Regions from separate parts of the Streptomyces sp. NPDC087844 genome, predicted to be linked through region 3. Evidence: riboswitches for the same ligand, from Rfam matches in the RefSeq annotation. Region 3 holds a riboswitch; each other region holds the start of a gene.

Region 1 (6,014 bases), on a different contig from region 3:
CACGGCCTCCATCTCACCGCGCAGCTTGCGCAGGGCCGCCTCACCCCGTTTGACGTCGCTGAAAGCCCCGCGCAGCTTGCGGTGAAGCGATTCCGCCTCCTTCTTCGCCGCGTCGAGTTCGGTGCGCAGCCGCTCCGTCTCGGTCCGGGTCTGCCCGCGGGCCTCGGCGAGCTCCTCGCGCAGCCGCTCCAGCTCGATGCGGCTCTCGTCGTCGGCACGCTCGGCGTCCGCCCGCAGGGCCTCCTCACCGGCAGCGGTCACCAGCTTGACCCAGCCCGTGGGGCGCAGCACATAGGCCGCGGCCGCCACGTCCAGCGGGTCCGCGGCCGGGGGCGGCGAGCCGGAGTCGAGAGCGCCTGCCAGCTCGGGCTGCGCGTCTCTGAGCTTCTCGGCGATGCGCTGTCTGAAAATCGGATCGGTCTCCATGGCCGCCGCCATCGCGGTCCCCGCGAACTTGGCACGACGATTGGGGGCGAACCGGGCGTACTGCCTCAGCTGTGTGGGCAGTTCGGCCACGGTCAGCCCGCCGAACCCGTCCGACACGATCTGTACGACCCTGCGGCGCACCCCGTCGGGCAGCGGACGGTCGAGCACTTCGGCGTCGCCGTCGTCCGGCTCACCGCCTGTGGTCTCCACCATCCTTCACCCCATCGTCCGTGCGGGGCCGGCTCCTGTCAGGAGCGGGCGCCCGGCCTGTCCACCAGTTCCACCTGATCCACCGCGTTGCACCAGCGGCAGCGCACGGACTCGATGGTCTCACTGACCACGTTGCGCTCCTCGACCTCGGGTTCCCCGGCCAGGTCCAGATGTACGTACTCGACGACCTTCGACGAACGGGTCACATCGAATCGCGTGAGGTTGCCGCAGAGCGTGCAGCGCCACCGGGTCTCGGCCGTCGGGAGGGGAACCGTCATCGTGGCAGTCGCTCTCTTTCCGTAAGTCCTCGTGACGCACCGGATTCCCCGGAGCGTGTGGCTCGTAACCCTACGGCCTGGCGGGTACTCGACGCCCGTCCACCGGGAGCGGCGAGGCGCTCTGTGCGGTTCGGTCCCGTTACGTCATGCTCTGTTCATGCTCGGCAACTGGGGTGCACCCGGCAACAGGACGGTCAGAACGGTCAGGGCGATCCGGAGCCACCCCGCTCCGGTGACCTACGGACTGATGGCCCTGTGCTGCGCGCTCTTCGTGATCGGTCCGGCCTCGGGGCTCAGTCCCTCGTACGGCACCGGTGACGAGCTTCTCTCCGCGCAGCGGGCCTATTTCGAACGGTGGGGCGTGGTGCCCGTCGAACTGTTCCAGGGGACGCTGCGGGCTCTCGGCACCCCGGCCACCGCGCTCTTCGTGCACGGCAGCTGGCTGCATCTGCTGGGGAACATGCTCTTCCTCTACGTCTTCGGGGCGATGGCCGAGGAGAGGATGGGCCACGTCGGGTTCGCCCTCTTCTACCTCGGCTGCGGCTACCTCGCCCTGCTGGGCTACGCGGGCGCCCACGCCGACTCGGCGCAGACCCTCGTCGGCGCGTCGGGGGCGATCTCCGCGGTCCTCGGCGCGTTTCTGTACCTGTTCCCCAAAGCCCGGGTGACCAGTCTCTTCCCGTTCCTCTTCTTCCTTCCGCTGCGGTTCCCCGCGTGGGTGGTGCTGCCGTTCTGGGTGTCCCTGCAGTGGCTGGCCGCGGGGCGCGCGTCGCAGGGCCCCGGGGTCGCCTACCTGGCGCACCTGCTGGGCTTCTCCGCCGGGTTCCTCTACGCGTGGGTGCGGTACGGGCGTCCGGCTAGAGTGAAATCCCCAGCGCCGGCCACCGAGGGAGAAAACCAGCCGTGATCACCGCGATCGTGCTCATCAAGACCAGCGTGGACCGGATTCCCGAGATCGCCGAGTCGATCGCGGCGCTGGACAGCGTCAGCGAGGTGTTCTCCGTGACCGGGACGTACGACTTGATCGCCATGGTCCGGGTGAAGGCCCATGACGATCTGGCGGATGTCATTCCCGGCATGATCAGCAAGATTCCGGGGGTCGAGGGGACGGATACGCATGTGGCGTTCCGGACGTACTCGCAGCACGACCTGGAGGCGGCGTTCGCCATCGGCGGCGACAACTAGGGGGCTTCTGACGGGCCCATCCCCTACGCCGCCGGGACGCAGCGGCCGTTCTCCGTGCGGTAGTTCCAGCTGGCGCCGTTCGCCACGAGTTCCCTGACCGCTCCCACGAAGCGGGTCACGTGCTCGTCGGGGGTGCCGACGCCGAAGCTGACGCGGATGGCGTTCAGGGACTTCTCGCCGGGGGTGGCCTCGGGGGCGCCGCACTCGCCCTGGGACTGCGGGTCGCTGCCGAGGAGCGTACGGACCAGCGGGTGGGCGCAGAAGAGCCCGTCGCGGACGCCGATGCCGTACTCGGCGGAGAGCGCGGCGGCGAAGTGCGAGCTGTTCCAGCCCTCGACGACGAACGAGATGACGCCGACGCGCGGAGCGTCGTCACCGAAGAGCGAGAGCACCCGGACCTCGGGCACCTCGGCGAGACCCTGCCGGACGGTGGTCACGAGCTGCTGCTCACGGGCGACGAGCGTGTCGAAGCCGGCCTCGGTGAGGGCCTTGCAGGCGGAGGCGATGGAGTAGGCGCCGATGACGTTGGGCGACCCGGCCTCGTGCCGTGCGGCGCTCTCGTGCCACTCCACGTCGACGCCGCCGTCCGTACGCCGTGACACCTTCCGCGAGGCACCTCCCCCGGCCAGGTACGGGTCGGCCTCGCGCAGCCAGTCGAAGCGTCCCGCGAGCACGCCCGAGCCGAACGGCGCGTACAGCTTGTGGCCGGAGAAGGCGACCCAGTCCACGTCCAACTCCTGCACGGACACGGGGTGGTGGGGCGCGAGCTGGGCAGCGTCGAGCACGATCCGGGCGCCGTGCGCGTGAGCGGCGGCGGCCAGTTCCCGTACGGGCCACAGTTCGCCGGTGACGTTCGAGGCGCCCGTGACGCACACGAGGGCCGGACCGTGCGGGTCGCGTCCGGCGAGGGCCCGCTCCAGCGTCGCGACGGCCTCGCCCGGGGTGTGCGGGGCGTTGAGGTAGGTGACGCGGGCGTCCTGCCACGGCAGCAGCGAGGCGTGGTGCTCGGTCTCGAAGACGAAGACCTGGCAGCCGGCGGGCAGGGCGGCGGCGAGGAGGTTGAGCGAGTCGGTGGTGGACCGGGTGAAGACGACCTCGTCGTCGTCGCGGCAGTCGAGGAACTCGCCCACGGTCCTGCGGGCGTTCTCGAACAGGTCCGTGGAGAGCTGGGACAGGTACCCGGCCCCGCGGTGCACGCTGCCGTAGTACGGGGCGTACGCGGCCACGTCGTCCCAGACCCGCTGAAGGGCGGGGGCGCTGGCGGCGTAGTCGAGAGCGGCGTAGGTGACCTCGCCGCCGGTCACGAGCGGAACGGTGACGTCCCGTCCCAGCACGGGCAGGGATCCGGCGGTGTCACAGCGGGCGGACAGGTCGGCGGCAGCGGTGGAGACGGACATGGCGAGCTCCCATGAGGCAGGCGAAGTCACTGTGCGGGCGGACAGGGCTCGGCACAGGAAAGTGAAGAGGAAAGGGGTACGCGGAAGTGGGGCTCGGCGCCCTATCGCATTCGCTTGCTCATGAAAGGCTCCCTCGAACGACCAGGACCCCTGGTGTGTCCGCTCCAGCGAGCGGTGAGGGGTCCGCGCTTGCCGTAGACCTCACTGCCTACGACCTGGTCTTCACCCGGGGCACCCCGCCACGGACGGAGGGTTGCCGGACAGTCGGCCGGGGCCTGTTGACTGTCACTCATGACCTGCCAGCATCTTGCCACACGATGATGTGACCGCAACACCGCCGTCCGGATACCGGGACGCGGCAGGCGCCGGCCACCACCTGGGGGCTCCGCCCCCGACCCCCGTCGCGCAGTTCCCCGCGCCCCCGGATATCCGGGGGCGCGGGGAACTGCGCAATCTTTTGGCTTTTAGGGGCGCGGGGAACGGCGCAATCTTGTGGGCCCGCCCCCACCGGCCCGCACCCGACCGGCTACCGGTGGGTCGCAGCAACCCACCGCTCCAGCGTCCGAAGCGCCGCCCCGGAATCAATCGCCTCCGCGGCCCGAGCCATCCCCGCCCGGATCTGCTCAGCGAGCGAACCGGAGCCCGGCGCGAGCGCCACCAGCGCCGCCGCCGAGTTCAGCAGCACGGCGTCCCGCACGGGCCCCCGCTCACCCCCCAGCAGCCGTCGCGCGACATCCGCGTTGTACGACGCGTCAGCCCCCCGCAGCGCCTCCACAGGCACCAGTTCGATCCCCACGTCCCGCGGGTCGAAGGCCTCCTCGCGCACCTTGCCGTCCCGGACGACCCACACCCGGGACGTGGCCGTGGTGGTCAGCTCGTCGAGGCCGTCGTCGCCGCGGAAGACCAGCGAGGAGTTGCCGCGCTCGGCGAGGACCCCGGCCACGATGGGCGCCATCGGCGCGTGCGCGACCCCGACCGCCTGGGCCTTCACCCGGGCCGGGTTGGTGAGCGGGCCGAGGAAGTTGAAGGTGGTGCGGATGCCCAGTTGCCCGCGCGCCGCCGCCACGTGCCGCAGCGCCGGATGGAACTTCACCGCGAAACAGAAGGTGATCCCGGCCTCCTCGGCCACCTCGGCCACCCGTCGCGGGGTCAGCTCCAGGTTGACGCCGAGCTTTTCGAGGACGTCCGAGGCGCCGGACGCGGAGGACGCGGCGCGGTTTCCGTGCTTGACGACCTTGGCACCCGTACCGGCGATGACGACGGCCGACATCGTCGAGATGTTGACGGTCTTCGCCCCGTCCCCGCCGGTGCCGACGATGTCGACGGTGTCGCCGGGCACCTCGATCACGTTGGCGTGCGCGTACATCGTGCGCACCATGCCGGAGATCTCCTCGACGGTCTCGCCCTTGGCCCGCAGGGCCACCGCGAACCCGGCGATCTGCGCGTCGGTCGCCTCGCCCCGCATGATCAGGTCCATCGCCCAGGCCGTGTCGTCGGCGCTCAGGTCGCGGCCGTCCAGCAGACCGTTCAGGAGGACGGGCCAGGAACGGCCCGCCGCGAAGTCGCCTCCAGCGGGGGTCACAGCACTCATCTGCCGCTCCTGGGTTCGTGTTCGTGGACGTGCGGGGTCAAGGACGGGTCCACCCTATCCAGCCCCCGGGACGGCAAAGAGCCCCGTCCATGCAATGGACGGGGCTCCTGCCGTGGCGAACAGCTGGTGATCAGTGGTGGCCGTGGCCGCTGGTGATCTCCTTGTACTCCTCGGCGGTCGGCTTCGGGATCTGGCCGTCCTCACCGAAGTAGGCGGTGCTGAGCTTGGCGCGGAGCTTCTGCGGGCCCTTCACCTTGCGCTCGACACCGTTCTCGTCGACCGTCGCGCCGATCTCGGCCGGCTGGTACTGCTCGTGCGCCGTGAGGGTGTGCATGGCCTCCTGGCTGAGCGGCTCGTGCACCTCGACGAACTCACCGTGCGGCAGGCGCTTGATGATGCCCGACTCGCGGCCGTGCAGCACCTTGTCCCTGTCCCGGCGCTGGAGGCCGAGGCAGATCCGCTTGGTGGCGATGAACGCGAGCACCGGTCCGAGGAAGAACCCGATCCGGACGAACCAGGTGACCGCGTTGATCGACAGATGGAAGTGGGTCGCGACGATGTCGTTGCCACCACCGATCAGCATGATCATGTACGCGGTGACCCAGGCGACACCGAAGGCCGTACGGGTCGGGGCGTTGCGCGGGCGGTCCAGGATGTGGTGCTCGCGCTTGTCCCCGGTGACCCAGGACTCGATGAACGGGTAGAGCGCGATGATTGCCAGGAAGAGTCCGAAGACAACCAGCGGGATGAGCACACCGAGGACCAGTGTGTGACCCCAGAAGTTGATCTCCCAGCCCGGCATGGCGCGGATCAGACCCTCGGCGAAGCCCATGTACCAGTCGGGCTGGGCGCCCGTGGACACCTGGTCCGGCCGGTAGGGCCCGAGCACCCAGATCGGGTTGATGGACGCGACCGCGGCCAGCATGG
Region 2 (6,014 bases), on a different contig from region 3:
TTGACGGCGTCGGCGAGCTGGTTCATCCCGCGCTCGAGACCGCGCCGTGCCTCCTCGTCGAACGCGATGATCTTGGCCATGTGAAGTGGTCCTCCCGGACTGGGGTGGAATCTCCAGGACCGCGCCTGCGCCCGCGACGGACGGCCTGCCGACCTCGGTGGTTCCTTGCCCCACCCGGCCGGCGGGCCTCACTGACCCGGTCCTCGTTGTCACTCTCACCTTCAGAGTGCTAACGCCAATGATTAGCACTCGACCCATGCGAGTGCAAGCGCCTCTCGATGATCCGCAGGTGGGAGGGGGTGCGAGCCGGGGGCGCCCGATGACCATGCGGGCGCCTGTGCCGACCGCGGACGGCCCCCGGATGCCGAAGGGCCCGTACCCGGGAGGTACGAGCCCTTCGGAAGAAGAACGTCGCTGCAGTAAGTCGGCGCGTGCTTCAGCCGGTCGCCAGCCGGACCATGTCCGCCTGCGGCCCCTTCTGGCCTTGCGAGATCTCGAAATCGACCCGCTGACCCTCTTCCAGGGTGCGGTAGCCGTCCATCTGAATCGCGCTGTAGTGGACGAATACATCCGCACCACCGTCGACCGCGATGAAGCCGTACCCCTTCTCCGCGTTGAACCATTTGACGGTGCCCTGAGCCATGCCTAACTCCCCTATTACTGGCCCTTGCACAGACCCGCACTTCGCGGATCCGGGTCAGACCTCACCCCCCAACGGTTGGGGGTGTGCGCCGGAACGCGTCGACCGCGGCCGAATGTATCCGTCCAACTGCCGTCTGCAACAGGTCAATCCGACGAGAATTCCGGGCACGGATGATCGGAAATATGTGAAGGATTTACGAAGATTCAGGGCAAGTCGGGCCCGGTAAATGCCATAAACGGCTGAAAAGGACCCGTTACTTTGGCTGCTTCTTGTCGGGCCCCGGGCGCCAACTCATATGCGCCGACCTTGCGAAGCGAAGCAGCTTCCCCAACTGTACCGCGCTCAATCATACAGAATTGCCCCCTCCGCTTCGGGCGCGGAAGGGGCAATTCGATGAACTCTGCGTGTTCGGCATTACCAAGGGTAATGATCGGCGCCGCCGAACGGGGCACCGAGCGGGGCGCTCAGCCTCCGGCGACCGCCGGGATGATCGAGACCCCGACGCCGTCCGGCGTGACCGTCTCAAGACCCTGCTCGAAGCGGACGTCGTCGTCGTTCACGTACACGTTGACGAACCGCCGCAGCTTGCCCTGGTCGTCCAGGACACGGGCCGCGATACCGGTGTGGTTCTTCTCCAGATCGGCGATGACCTCGGCGAGGGTCGCCCCTTCGGCGGCCACTTCGGCCTGACCACCCGTGTAGGTACGCAGGATGGTGGGGATACGGACGTTGACGCTCACGGGGCCTCCATCAGGTAGGGCTGTAGTACAGCGCCCCTTCTTCAGGGGCGCGGGGCAAGTGACATCTGCGGCTCCGCCGCGGGGCGCTGCCGGCCCCCGCGGGCCCGCAGCGTTCGGACGACGATCAGGACCCGAGCCCAGCCTCATGGAAGGAGTCGAGGTTCGGACGGATGGTGGCGGTCAGCCCCGTGTCGGAGGCGACGGCGTCCAGCGTCTTCAGCCCGTCCCCCGTGTTGAGGACGACAGTCGTCAGGGTGGGATCGAGCAGCCCGCTCTCGATCAGCTTCTTCGCCACCCCCACCGTCACCCCGCCGGCGGTCTCCGCGAAGATTCCCTCGGTCCGCGCCAGCAACTTGATCGCGTCGACGACCTGGTCGTCGTTCACGTCCTCCACGGCCCCGCCCGTCCGGCGGGCGATGTCGAGCACGTACGGCCCGTCGGCCGGGTTCCCGATGGCGAGCGACTTGGCGATCGTGTTCGGCTTCTGCGGGCGTACGACGTCGTGCCCGGCCTTGTAGGCGACGGACACCGGTGAACAGCCCTCGGCCTGGGCGCCGAAGATCTTGTACGGCTTGTCCTCGACGAGGCCGAGCTGGATCAGCTCCTTCAGGCCCTTGTCGATCTTCGTCAGCTGCGAGCCGGAGGCGATCGGCACGACCAGCTGGTCCGGCAGCCGCCAGCCGAGCTGCTCACAGATCTCGTACGCCAGGGTCTTGGAGCCCTCCGCGTAGTACGGCCGCAGATTGACGTTGACGAAGCCCCAGCCCTCGCCGGCCGGGTCGCCGATCAGTTCGGAGCAGAAGCGGTTCACGTCGTCGTAGTTGCCCTCGATACCGACGAGCTCGCCGCCGTAGACCGCGGCCATGACGACCTTGCCCTGCTCCAGGTCGTGCGGGATGAACACGCAGGAACGGAGGCCGGCCCGCGCGGCGGCGGCGCCCACCGCACCCGCGAGGTTGCCGGTGGAGGAGCAGGAGAGCGTGGTGAAGCCGAAGGCGCGCGCGGCCTCCAGCGCCTGGGCGACGACACGGTCCTTGAAGGAGTGCGTCGGGTTGCCGGAGTCGTCCTTGACGAAGAGCTTGCCGGCGTCGACGCCCAGCTCGCGCGCCAGGTTGTCGGCCTTGACGAGCTTGGTCCAGCCGGGGTTGATGTTCGGCTTGTCCGCCACGTCCGCGGGGACGGGCAGCAGCGGCGCGTACCGCCAGATGTTCGCGGGCCCCGCTTCGATCCGCTTGCGGAGTTCCTCGGTGTCGTAACCCGAGAAGTCGTACGCGATCTCCAGCGGGCCGAAACACTCCTCGCAGGCGAAGACCGGACCGAGCGGGACGCGGTGTCCGCACTCGCGGCAGGAGAGCGCGGCGGCCGGACCGAGGTCGACGGCGTTCGCGGAGCCCGCGGCGGAGGCGGGGGTGGGGGTGGAGTTCGTGGTGCTTGCAACTGTCTGCGCAGCCATGGAGGCGAGGCCCTTTCCTCATCTTCCTCACGACGCACTTCGCCATGAGACGGATTTGGCACCTTCCCGAGCCGGGAGCCTCGCGGCACTGATCAGCGATGATCAGGACGAGACCGGCTGGAGGGTTGCCGGGGCTTCAACGGGCCGTATCCCTCTGCCCCTCTGGATGAGCGGTATTCAGTTGTACGCGCAACGACCCCCGACATGCGATGGTCATCAGCGTTGTTCAAGACTGTAACCGACGGCATGGATGGTGGAGAGAGCCGTCCGAACCGCGAGATGACCGTCACACCGGTTTCCGTCGCGGCGGGACGCACGCATCCCGATGAACGCAAGGGAGAGCCGCACGTGCTGGAAGACGTCGAGCGCTGGCTGAGCACGCGCTCCTGGTCCGTCGAGGACCGCCCGCTCAAGAAGCTGATCGCCGCGAAGCGGTCCACGGGCTCCACGGTCAGTGTCGTACTGCCCGCGCTCAACGAGGAGGAGACGGTCGGCGAGATCGTCGCCGTGATCCGCCGTGAGCTGATGACCGCGCGAGTGCCGCTCGTCGACGAGATCGTGGTGATCGACTCGGGTTCGACGGACCGCACCTCCGAGGTCGCCGCCGCCGCGGGCGCCCGTGTCGTGCACCGGGACGAGATCCTGCCCCGTATCCCGGCCGTACCCGGCAAGGGCGAGGTGCTGTGGCGCTCGCTGCTCGTCACCCGCGGGGACATCGTGGCCTTCGTCGACGCGGACCTGAAGGAGTTCTCGGCGGACTTCGTCTCCGGGATCGTCGGTCCGCTGCTGACGGATCCGGGGGTCGACCTCGTCAAGGCGATGTACGACCGCCCTCTGGGCTCCGCAGCAGGTCAGGGGGGTCGGGTCACGGAACTCATGGCCCGGCCGCTGCTCAACATGCACTGGCCGCAGCTGGCCGGCTTCGTCCAGCCGCTGGGCGGGGAGTACGCGGCCCGCCGCTCGCTCCTCGAACGGCTCCCGTTCCCCGTGGGCTACGGCGTGGAGCTGGGCATGCTGGTCGACGCGCTGCACCTGGTCGGTCTTGACGCCCTCGCGCAGGTCGACGTGGGCGTCCGCAAGCACCGGCACCAGGACGGGCAGGCGCTCGGCCGGATGTCCGCGGCGATCTATCGCACGGCTCAGCTTCGGCTTGCGCGCGGGCACATGATCCGGCCGTCGCTGACGCAGTTCGTGCGGGGGGAACGCGGGTTCGAGCCGCGCACGCATTCGGTGGACATGGAGGAACGTCCGCCGATGGCCGAAATCCGGGAGTACGTCTCACGCCGCGCGGCGTGACCTTTTTGAGGGCGCGGGGAACGGCGCAATCTTCTGTCTCCGGGTTTTGGGGGCGCGGGAAACGGCGCGGCACGCCCCCACCCGGCCTCCGGCCGACCCGCGCGCTTCCGCCACGGCCAGTGGGAACGTTTGAGCGGATGGACCTGCGGCTAGGTTTCGAGTCATGGCTTCCACCCACGGCAAACACTCCGTCCTCGTCGCGTCCAACCGCGGCCCCGTCTCGTACACGAAGGACGAGTCCGGCGAGCTCACGGCCAGGCGTGGCGGAGGCGGACTCGTATCGGGCCTCTCCGCCATCGGCCCCGACGCCGGCGCCCTGTGGGTCTGCTCGGCCCTCGGCGACGGCGACCGCGAGGCCGTACGGCGCGGAACCGGCGAGGACGGCGTCCGGATGCTCGACATCGACGCCGACACCCACGCCGCCGCGTACAACGGCATCGCGAACTCCGCGCTGTGGTTCGTCCACCACATGCTCTACCAGACCCCCCTGGAGCCCGTCTTCGACGCGGAGTTCCGGCGCCAGTGGGCGGCCTACGAGACGTACAACCACGCCTTCGCCGAGGCACTGGCCGAGGAGGCGGCGGACGGCGCCGCGGTCCTCGTACAGGACTACCACCTGTCCCTCGTGCCGCGGATGCTCCGCGAGCTCCGTCCCGACCTGCGGATCGGGCACTTCTCGCACACCCCGTGGGCCCCGCCGGACTACTTCCGGCTGCTCCCCGACGACATCGCGGCGAAGGTCCTCGACGGGATCCTCGGCGCCGACCGGGCCGCGTTCCTCACCCGGCGGTGGGCGGACGCGTTCACGGAGTGCTGCCGGGCCGTGCTGGGGGACGGCTTCGACCCGGACACGCGGATCGGCGTGCACGGGCTGGGCGCCGACGCGGACTTCCTGCGCGAGCGCTCGCACCGCGGGGACGTCGACGAGCGGATGGCCGCGCTGCGCGAGCAGATCGGCACCGCGCCCGACGGCAGCGCCCGGAAGACCATCGTGCGGGTGGACCGGACCGAGCTGTCCAAGAACATCGTGCGCGGCCTGCTGGCGTACCGGCAGCTGCTTGACGACCGGCCCGAGTGGCGCGAGCGGGTGGTGCACGTGGCGTTCGCGTACCCGTCGCGGCAGGACCTTGCGGTGTACCGCGACTACACGGCCGAGGTGCAGCGGGTCGCCGACGAGATCAACTCCGCGTACGGGACGGCCGGCTGGACGCCGGTGGTGCTGCACGTGAAGGACGACTTCGCACGCTCACTCGCGGCGTACCGGCTGGCCGACGTGGCCCTCGTGAACCCCATTCGCGACGGTATGAACCTCGTCGCGAAGGAGGTGCCGGTCGTGTCCGACGACGGGTGCGTGCTGGTGCTGTCGCGGGAGGCGGGGGCGTACGAGGAGTTGGGCGAGGACGCGATCGTCGTGAACCCGTATGACGTCGTCGGCACGGCGGAGGCGCTGTACGAGGCGTTGGCAGTGCCCCTCGCGGAGCGGGCCGAGCGGACGAAGCGGTTGGCTGTGGCGGCGACCGCCCTGCCTCCGGCGCAGTGGTTCTTGGACCAGTTGCACGCGTTGGACGCGTGACGGGTCGCTGACGCGGGGTCGGTTCGGAGCCGCGGACCGGAGGGGGCCGGTCGCGCGGTTCCCCGCACCCCTGGCGGGCGCCCTAGCGGGGCGCCAAGTGGGTGGCCAGGGCCGTGAGCAGTCGCGTGACCCCCTCCGGTCCGTCCACCACCAGGTCCGAACGGTCGGCCAGTTCGGTCACCTCTGTGCTGCCGCTGCAGACCAGGAGGCCCGGGATGCCGTCGGAGCGGAGTTTCTCGACGGCGGCGAAGGCCGGCAGGTCGCCGAGGTCGTCGCCGCAGTACATGACCGACTCGGCTCCGACGTCAC
Region 3 (6,014 bases):
TCTCGCCCATCACCGCGATCCGGGCCGCATCCACGCCCAGCTCGTCCGCGTGCTCGATCAGCCAGGTCAGCCCCGTGTACACGTCGTCGGCGAGGGTCGAGCCGGCCACCTCCGGGGCCAGCCGGTACTCCACCGACAAGAACGGCACACCGGCGGCGGCGACGTACTGGGCGATGAACGGTGCGAAGTGCGCCACCTCGCCGGCGATCAGGGCGCCCCCGTGAGCGTGAACGACGGCCGCGGTCGGACCGGCGACGCCGGACGGGGTGAACCAGTGCAGATCGATCTGCGCGCCGTCCCGCGTGGCCGCGCTGAACACCTGATGCCCGACCTCGGGCCGGTCGAGGCCGGAGGTCAGGACCGGGTAGACGGCGGCAACGCTGTCCCGCCAGGTCTTCCAGTCACCGGGCGCCAACGGCTCGGGCGGCGTGTCACCGGCACTGGCGGCGAACACGGCGGCCAGCTCGGGGTCAAGGGAAAGAGGCATGGTGCATGCTCCGGGGTTGTCGTTGTACGAGGTCAACGACGACGCTACGATCTAGACCTCGGTCTAGGTCAAGGAAGGGAGCGGGGATGAGTGACGAGAGCCTCACGATCGGCGAGGTCAGCGAGCGCACCGGACTGGGCATCCACACCCTGCGCTACTACGAGAAAGAAGGACTGCTACTGGGCTCGGTGGCACGCAGCAGCGGCGGACGGCGCCGCTACTCCGCCTTCGACGTCGAATGGCTCCAGCTCTGCAACCGCTTCCGCGCCTGCGGCATGCCGCTGAACGACATCCGACGCTACGCAGAACTGGTCGCCGCCGGCCCGGGCAACGAACAGCAACGCCTTGAACTCCTGCGCACCCATGAGATCCGCGTGCGGGCCGAACTGGCCCAGATGACGGAGAACCTCGCGGTGATCGAGGCCAAGGCCCGCCTGTACGCCGAGCACGTCGAATCAGGCACCGCAGGCACGCTGTGGACCGGCCGGACACCGACCTGCCTCGCCCTGGAGGCCATGGCGAACCGTGACAGCCAGGCAGTTTCGTCTGGATCACCGCGCTGACCGGAGGAAGATGCCCGCGATGCGGAGTCCGGCCAGGTAGACGGTCGCGGTCTGCTCGTAGCGGGTGGCGATGCCGCGCCACTGTTTCAAGCGGTTGAGGCAGCGTTCGACCGTGTCGCGCTGCTTGCGTGCCTCGCGGTCGAAGGCGGGTGGCCGGCACACACGAACAACGGCTGACGGAGCTGGTCGGAACGGCGCTGCTGTCAGGCGGTCGGCCCGGTGCGGAGTCGCCGCGCGTCCCGAACGAGCGTGTACGAAGCGCTGAGGAAGAGCACGGCTCCAGCCACGAGCCAGAGAGCCGAGGCCCCGGAGCGGTACTCACGAACGGCGAGAACGAGCAGCATCACGCTGGCAAGGACGCCGAAGGCCGAGATCAGAGCGCTGATGCGGTGAGTCACATGGACATCATCAACGACAACCCCGGCCGGCGGAAGTGATCCGAACGAACCGGACTAGCGACCCGTCCCCCCGCTGCCGAGGAAGGCCGGATGCCGGCCGAGCCGCCGGACGTACCGGTCCAGGTGGAGGTGTGCGGACAGGGCGCCGTCGGCGGTGTCCAGGTGGGCGAGCGCCACCCAGAGATCCACGTCCGCGGCCGTGATCGCATCACCCAACACATAGGCAGTGGACGCCAGTTGGTGATCGAGCAGGGTCAGTGTCGCCGCCCGGGCGTGAGGCGGGGAGGCCGGTGCGACGTCCCGGGCGAGGAGTTCACGCAGGGCGTCGATCTCCGCGGCGAGGGCCGGCGGCCGCAGCGCGGGCAGGCCGGGCCCTTCGGCGTCACGGAGTTCGGCGCGTTCCGCGAGGTCGGCGAGGTCGCGCAGAATGTCGGGCGTGTGGTTGCTGACGACGCGTCCGCTCCACCGGTCGCACAGCGCCGGCGCGGTGAGCGGGCCGTCGTAGTGGTGCCAGGTCGCCTCGTAGGCCCGGCGCAGCGAGGCGATGGCGTCGGGCGTCTCGGCGGGGCGGGTCAGCACGGTGGTGACCGTCGAGTCCTCAAGTCCCAGCAGCGCGAGGGTGATCGAGACGCGCAGCGAACGCTGACAGCCTTCGGACAGATACAGCTGATAGCGGTGCGGCGCCGGGTAGAAGCCACCGGCGAGGCCGACACCTATGCGGCCGCGGAAGCGGTGCGCACGTGCGGTCGTGCTCGGTGCGACCGTGCCGCAGGCGGGCGTGCCGGTGACGGCCGTACGTGCGGCCGTCTCGAAGGTACCTGTGCTCGAACCGCGGGAAACTGTCTCGGGCATGGCTCTCCAGAGGAAATCGCGGAAGCCCTGGCCGCCTTGTGGGCACCAGTGGCGAAACGGAGTGACTGCGCTGTGTCGTGCACGTCCGGCGGGTCCACGGGGCCGACGGGTCCGGATCGAGCGGACCGCACGGACCGCACGGACCGGGTGGACCGGCAGCGGACTAGTAAGCGCTGGAGACGCGCAACAGATCGATGTGCAGTCGCCTCGTCAAGCCGTTCCTGGGCAATTCCCACCTGTCCCGGTCGGGGCTCGCACGAGGCGAGACCACGCTTGTCCCGCCACACCGGCGGAACCAGGTCGTCACCCGGGGCACCCCGTCGCGGTGGAAGGGTTGCCTGTCAGCGGGCCGGGGCCGATGACCGCACGGACGGGGGAGGACCCCGTCCGACGGGCGCTGACGATCGTGACCGTCCCCGCAAGTGTCGGTGCGCCGTGTGGGGGCGTCAAGAAGGGGCGAGACGACGTCTCAGCACGTGGGCAGATCAATGACGAGGCTGTCGGAAGAAAAGCCGCGGCCGTACTGTTGTGTGCGTCGAGGAGCGGACGAGGCCGGACGGAGCCGGGTCCGCCGAGCCGCAGAACGGAGGTGACGCACGTGCGACCACGCCGCGTGCCCCGCCTCAGCGTCCCCGAGCTCACTCCGCGCCGTCGCGTACGCCTGTACTCGCGGCAGCACATCGACCTCCTGCGCGTCGCCGGCGCGCTCTGTCGTCCCTGACCCGTACCTCCGCGGCCCCGCCCTCCTCCGGCGAGGGCCGGCTTCCTCCACGGTCGATCAGGAAGGCACCCCGTCGTGTCGTCAGTACCTCCTTCTGCCCTGCCCTCTTCCCCCGCCCTGCGTCTCGCCGTCGCGCTCGACGGAGCCGGCTGGCATCCCGCCGCGTGGCGCGAACCGGTGGCCCGTCCCCGGGACCTGCTCACCGCCGGCTACTGGACGGACCTCGTCACCGAGGCCGAACGCGGCCTGCTCGACTTCGTGACCATCGAGGACGCGCTCGGCCTCCAGTCCTCGCACTTCACCGAACCCGACGGACGGACCGACCAGGTCCGCGGCCGGCTCGACGCCGTCCTCATCGCCGCCCGTGTCGCCCCGCTGACCAGCCACATAGGTCTGCTGCCGACAGTGGTGGCCACCCACACGGAGCCCTTCCACACAGCGAAGGCCATCGCCACGCTGGACTATGTGAGCACCGGCCGTGCGGGGGTACGCGTCCAGGTGTCGGCCCGCCGCAACGAGGCCGCGCACTTCGGCCGCCGTACGGTCCCGTCGTTCGGCATCGAGGACCTGGCGAGCCCCGCCGTACAGGAGTTGACGGTCGACCTCTTCGACGAGGCGGCCGACTACGTCGAGGCGGTGCGGCGGCTGTGGGACAGCTGGGAGGACGACGCGGAGATCCGGGATGTCGCCACCGGCCGCTTCGTAGACCGGGAGAAGTTGCACTACATCGACTTCGAGGGTGCGCGCTTCAGCGTCAAGGGACCCTCGATCACGCCCAGGCCGCCGCAGGGGCAGCCGCCTGTCGGGGCGCTCGCCCACGCAACCGTGACCGGTGCGCCGTTCCGGCTGCTGGGCCGCTCCGCGGACCTCGGGTTCGTCACCCCGCACGACGCCGGGCAGACCAGGGCCGTCGTCGCCGTGGTGCGTGCCGAACAGGACGCGGCCGGGCGGGCGGGGGAGCCCCTGCACCTCTTCGGTGACCTGGTCGTCTTCCTGGACGACGACCCCGCCGAGGCCGCGGCCCGCAAGGAACGGCTGGACGCCCTCGCGGGTTACCCGTACACGAGCGACGCCCTGATCTTCACCGGCACGCCGACCCAACTGGCGGACCTGCTGCAGGAGCTGAGCGAGGCCGGACTGACCGGCTTCCGGCTGCGCCCCGCCGTCGCAGGCCACGACCTGCCGGCGATCACCCGGGGCCTGGTCCCCGAACTCCAGCGCCGGGGCGTCTTCCGGCACGCGTACGAGGCCGACACCCTGCGCGGACTGCTCGGGCTCGAACGCCCGGCCAACCGTTACGCGGCTGCCGACGCCGTCACCCCCGCCTGAGCCGGAAGGACCCACGAACATGAGCGAGCCCCGCAAGCCCCTCAAGCAGATCCACCTCGCGGCCCACTTCCCCGGTGTCAACAACACCACCGTGTGGAGCGATCCCCAGGCCGGCAGCCACATCGAGTTCAGCTCCTTCGCGCACTTCGCGCGCACCGCCGAACGCGCGAAGTTCGACTTCCTGTTCCTCGCGGAAGGGCTGCGCCTGCGGGAACAGGGCGGCGAAATCTACGACTTGGACGTCGTCGGGCGGCCCGACACCTTCACGATCCTGTCCGCGCTCGCCGCCGTCACCGAACGCCTCGGCCTCACCGGCACCATCAACTCCACCTTCAACGAGCCCTACGAGGTGGCACGGCAGTTCGCGAGCCTCGACCACCTCTCCGACGGCCGCGCCGCCTGGAACGTCGTCACCTCCTGGGACGCCTTCACCGGCGAGAACTTCCGCCGCGGCGGCTTCCTCCCGCAGGAGGAGCGCTACTCCCGCGCCAAGGAGTTCCTGGCCACCGCGAACGAACTCTTCGACTCCTGGCGCGGGGACGAGATCGTCGCCGACCGGGCGACCGGCGCCTTCCTGAGCGACGCCAGGGCCGGGGCCTTCGTCCACCGGGGGCAGCACTTCGACATCGAGGGGCAGTTCAACGTCCCCCGATCCCCGCAGGGCCGCCCGGTCGTCTTCCAGGCCGGCGACTCCGAGGAGGGCCGCGAGTTCGCCGCCGCCGGAGCCGACGCGATCTTCAGCCGGTACGCCACCCTCAAGGAGGGCCAGGCCTTCTACACGGACGTCAAGGGCCGCCTGGCCCGCCACGGCCGTACCCCCGACCAGTTGCTGATCCTCCCCGCCGCGACCTTCATCCTGGGCGACACGGACGCGGAGGCCGCCGAACTGGCCCGCGAGGTGCGCCGGCAGCAGGTCAGCGGGGCGACCGCGCTCAAACACCTGGAGTTCGTCTGGAACCGCGACCTGTCCGCGTACGACCCGGACGGGCCGCTGCCCGACATCGACCCCGACCTCGGTGAGCACACCCTCGCCCGCGGCCGGGCCCAGGTGCGCATGTACCGCGACCCGCTGGCCACCGCCCGCGAGTGGCGGGAGCTGGCCGCCGCCAACAAGTGGTCCATCCGCGACCTGGTCATCGAGACAGGCAACCGCCAGGCCTTCGTCGGCTCCGCCGAGACGGTCGCCGACACCATCAACGAGTTCGTGCAGGCCGACGCGGGCGACGGCTTCATACTCGTCCCGCACATCACCCCCGGCGGCCTCGACGTCTTCGCCGACACGGTCGTCCCGCTGCTCCAGGAGCGCGGCGTCTTCCGCACGGAGTACGAGGGCACGACCCTGCGCGACCACCTGGGACTGGCCCGGCCCTCCGCCCGGCCCGGCTCCGAGGCACGGGACGAGCGGGCGGTCGCCTCGTGAAGTTCCCGGCGATCACCCTGATCGGGCACGCGCCGGACCCGGTGACCGGCATCCGGAAGTCCACCGGCGACCGCTTCCGCGAGGTCCTCGACAACGCCCTGCCGGCCGAGGAGCTGCGCTTCGACGGGTTCGGCGCGGGTGAGCGGTACGTCCCTCACCCCGGTGCCGCGCCGCGAGATCCCCGACCCGCCGTTTCCCCGGGGCCGGTGCGGACCGGACCCACGCCGGTACCCGTCGCCGCCGA

The links. A riboswitch is a leader RNA that binds a small molecule or an ion and turns the genes downstream of it on or off. The one in region 3 is predicted to bind S-adenosylmethionine.
Region 1: it holds a riboswitch for S-adenosylmethionine, as region 3 does, so the genes downstream of both, ACIOKD_RS08920 (aminotransferase class V-fold PLP-dependent enzyme) here and ACIOKD_RS38835 (glutathione S-transferase family protein) in region 3, are expected to answer to the same signal.
Region 2: it holds a riboswitch for S-adenosylmethionine, as region 3 does, so the genes downstream of both, thrC (threonine synthase) here and ACIOKD_RS38835 (glutathione S-transferase family protein) in region 3, are expected to answer to the same signal.

Annotation. Positions count from the first base shown of each region.
Region 1 is NZ_JBIUVD010000003.1:450,644-456,657, forward strand. Features, by position in the region: gene ACIOKD_RS08900 (NYN domain-containing protein) at 1-639, opposite strand, end outside; gene ACIOKD_RS08905 (hypothetical protein) at 675-914, opposite strand; gene ACIOKD_RS08910 (rhomboid family intramembrane serine protease) at 1,072-1,821, shown strand; gene ACIOKD_RS08915 (Lrp/AsnC family transcriptional regulator) at 1,818-2,099, shown strand; gene ACIOKD_RS08920 (aminotransferase class V-fold PLP-dependent enzyme) at 2,123-3,496, opposite strand; SAM riboswitch class IV at 3,677-3,793, opposite strand; gene trpD (anthranilate phosphoribosyltransferase) at 4,023-5,087, opposite strand; gene ACIOKD_RS08930 (cytochrome bc complex cytochrome b subunit) at 5,218-6,014, opposite strand, start outside.
Region 2 is NZ_JBIUVD010000006.1:371,552-377,565, forward strand. Features, by position in the region: gene groL (chaperonin GroEL) at 1-80, opposite strand, end outside; gene ACIOKD_RS15700 (cold-shock protein) at 437-643, opposite strand; gene ACIOKD_RS15705 (MoaD/ThiS family protein) at 1,108-1,383, opposite strand; gene thrC (threonine synthase) at 1,508-2,836, opposite strand; SAM riboswitch class I at 2,852-3,009, opposite strand; gene ACIOKD_RS15715 (glucosyl-3-phosphoglycerate synthase) at 3,185-4,132, shown strand; gene ACIOKD_RS15720 (trehalose-6-phosphate synthase) at 4,296-5,705, shown strand; gene otsB (trehalose-phosphatase) at 5,788-6,014, opposite strand, start outside.
Region 3 is NZ_JBIUVD010000032.1:22,398-28,411, forward strand. Features, by position in the region: gene ACIOKD_RS38815 (alpha/beta hydrolase fold domain-containing protein) at 1-487, opposite strand, end outside; gene ACIOKD_RS38820 (MerR family transcriptional regulator) at 574-1,050, shown strand; gene ACIOKD_RS38825 (hypothetical protein) at 1,039-1,212, opposite strand; gene ACIOKD_RS38830 (hypothetical protein) at 1,254-1,448, opposite strand; gene ACIOKD_RS38835 (glutathione S-transferase family protein) at 1,503-2,300, opposite strand; SAM riboswitch class IV at 2,565-2,712, opposite strand; gene ACIOKD_RS38840 (putative leader peptide) at 2,899-3,021, shown strand; gene ACIOKD_RS38845 (LLM class flavin-dependent oxidoreductase) at 3,097-4,350, shown strand; gene ACIOKD_RS38850 (NtaA/DmoA family FMN-dependent monooxygenase) at 4,370-5,770, shown strand; partial or broken gene ACIOKD_RS38855 (hypothetical protein) at 5,767-5,976, shown strand.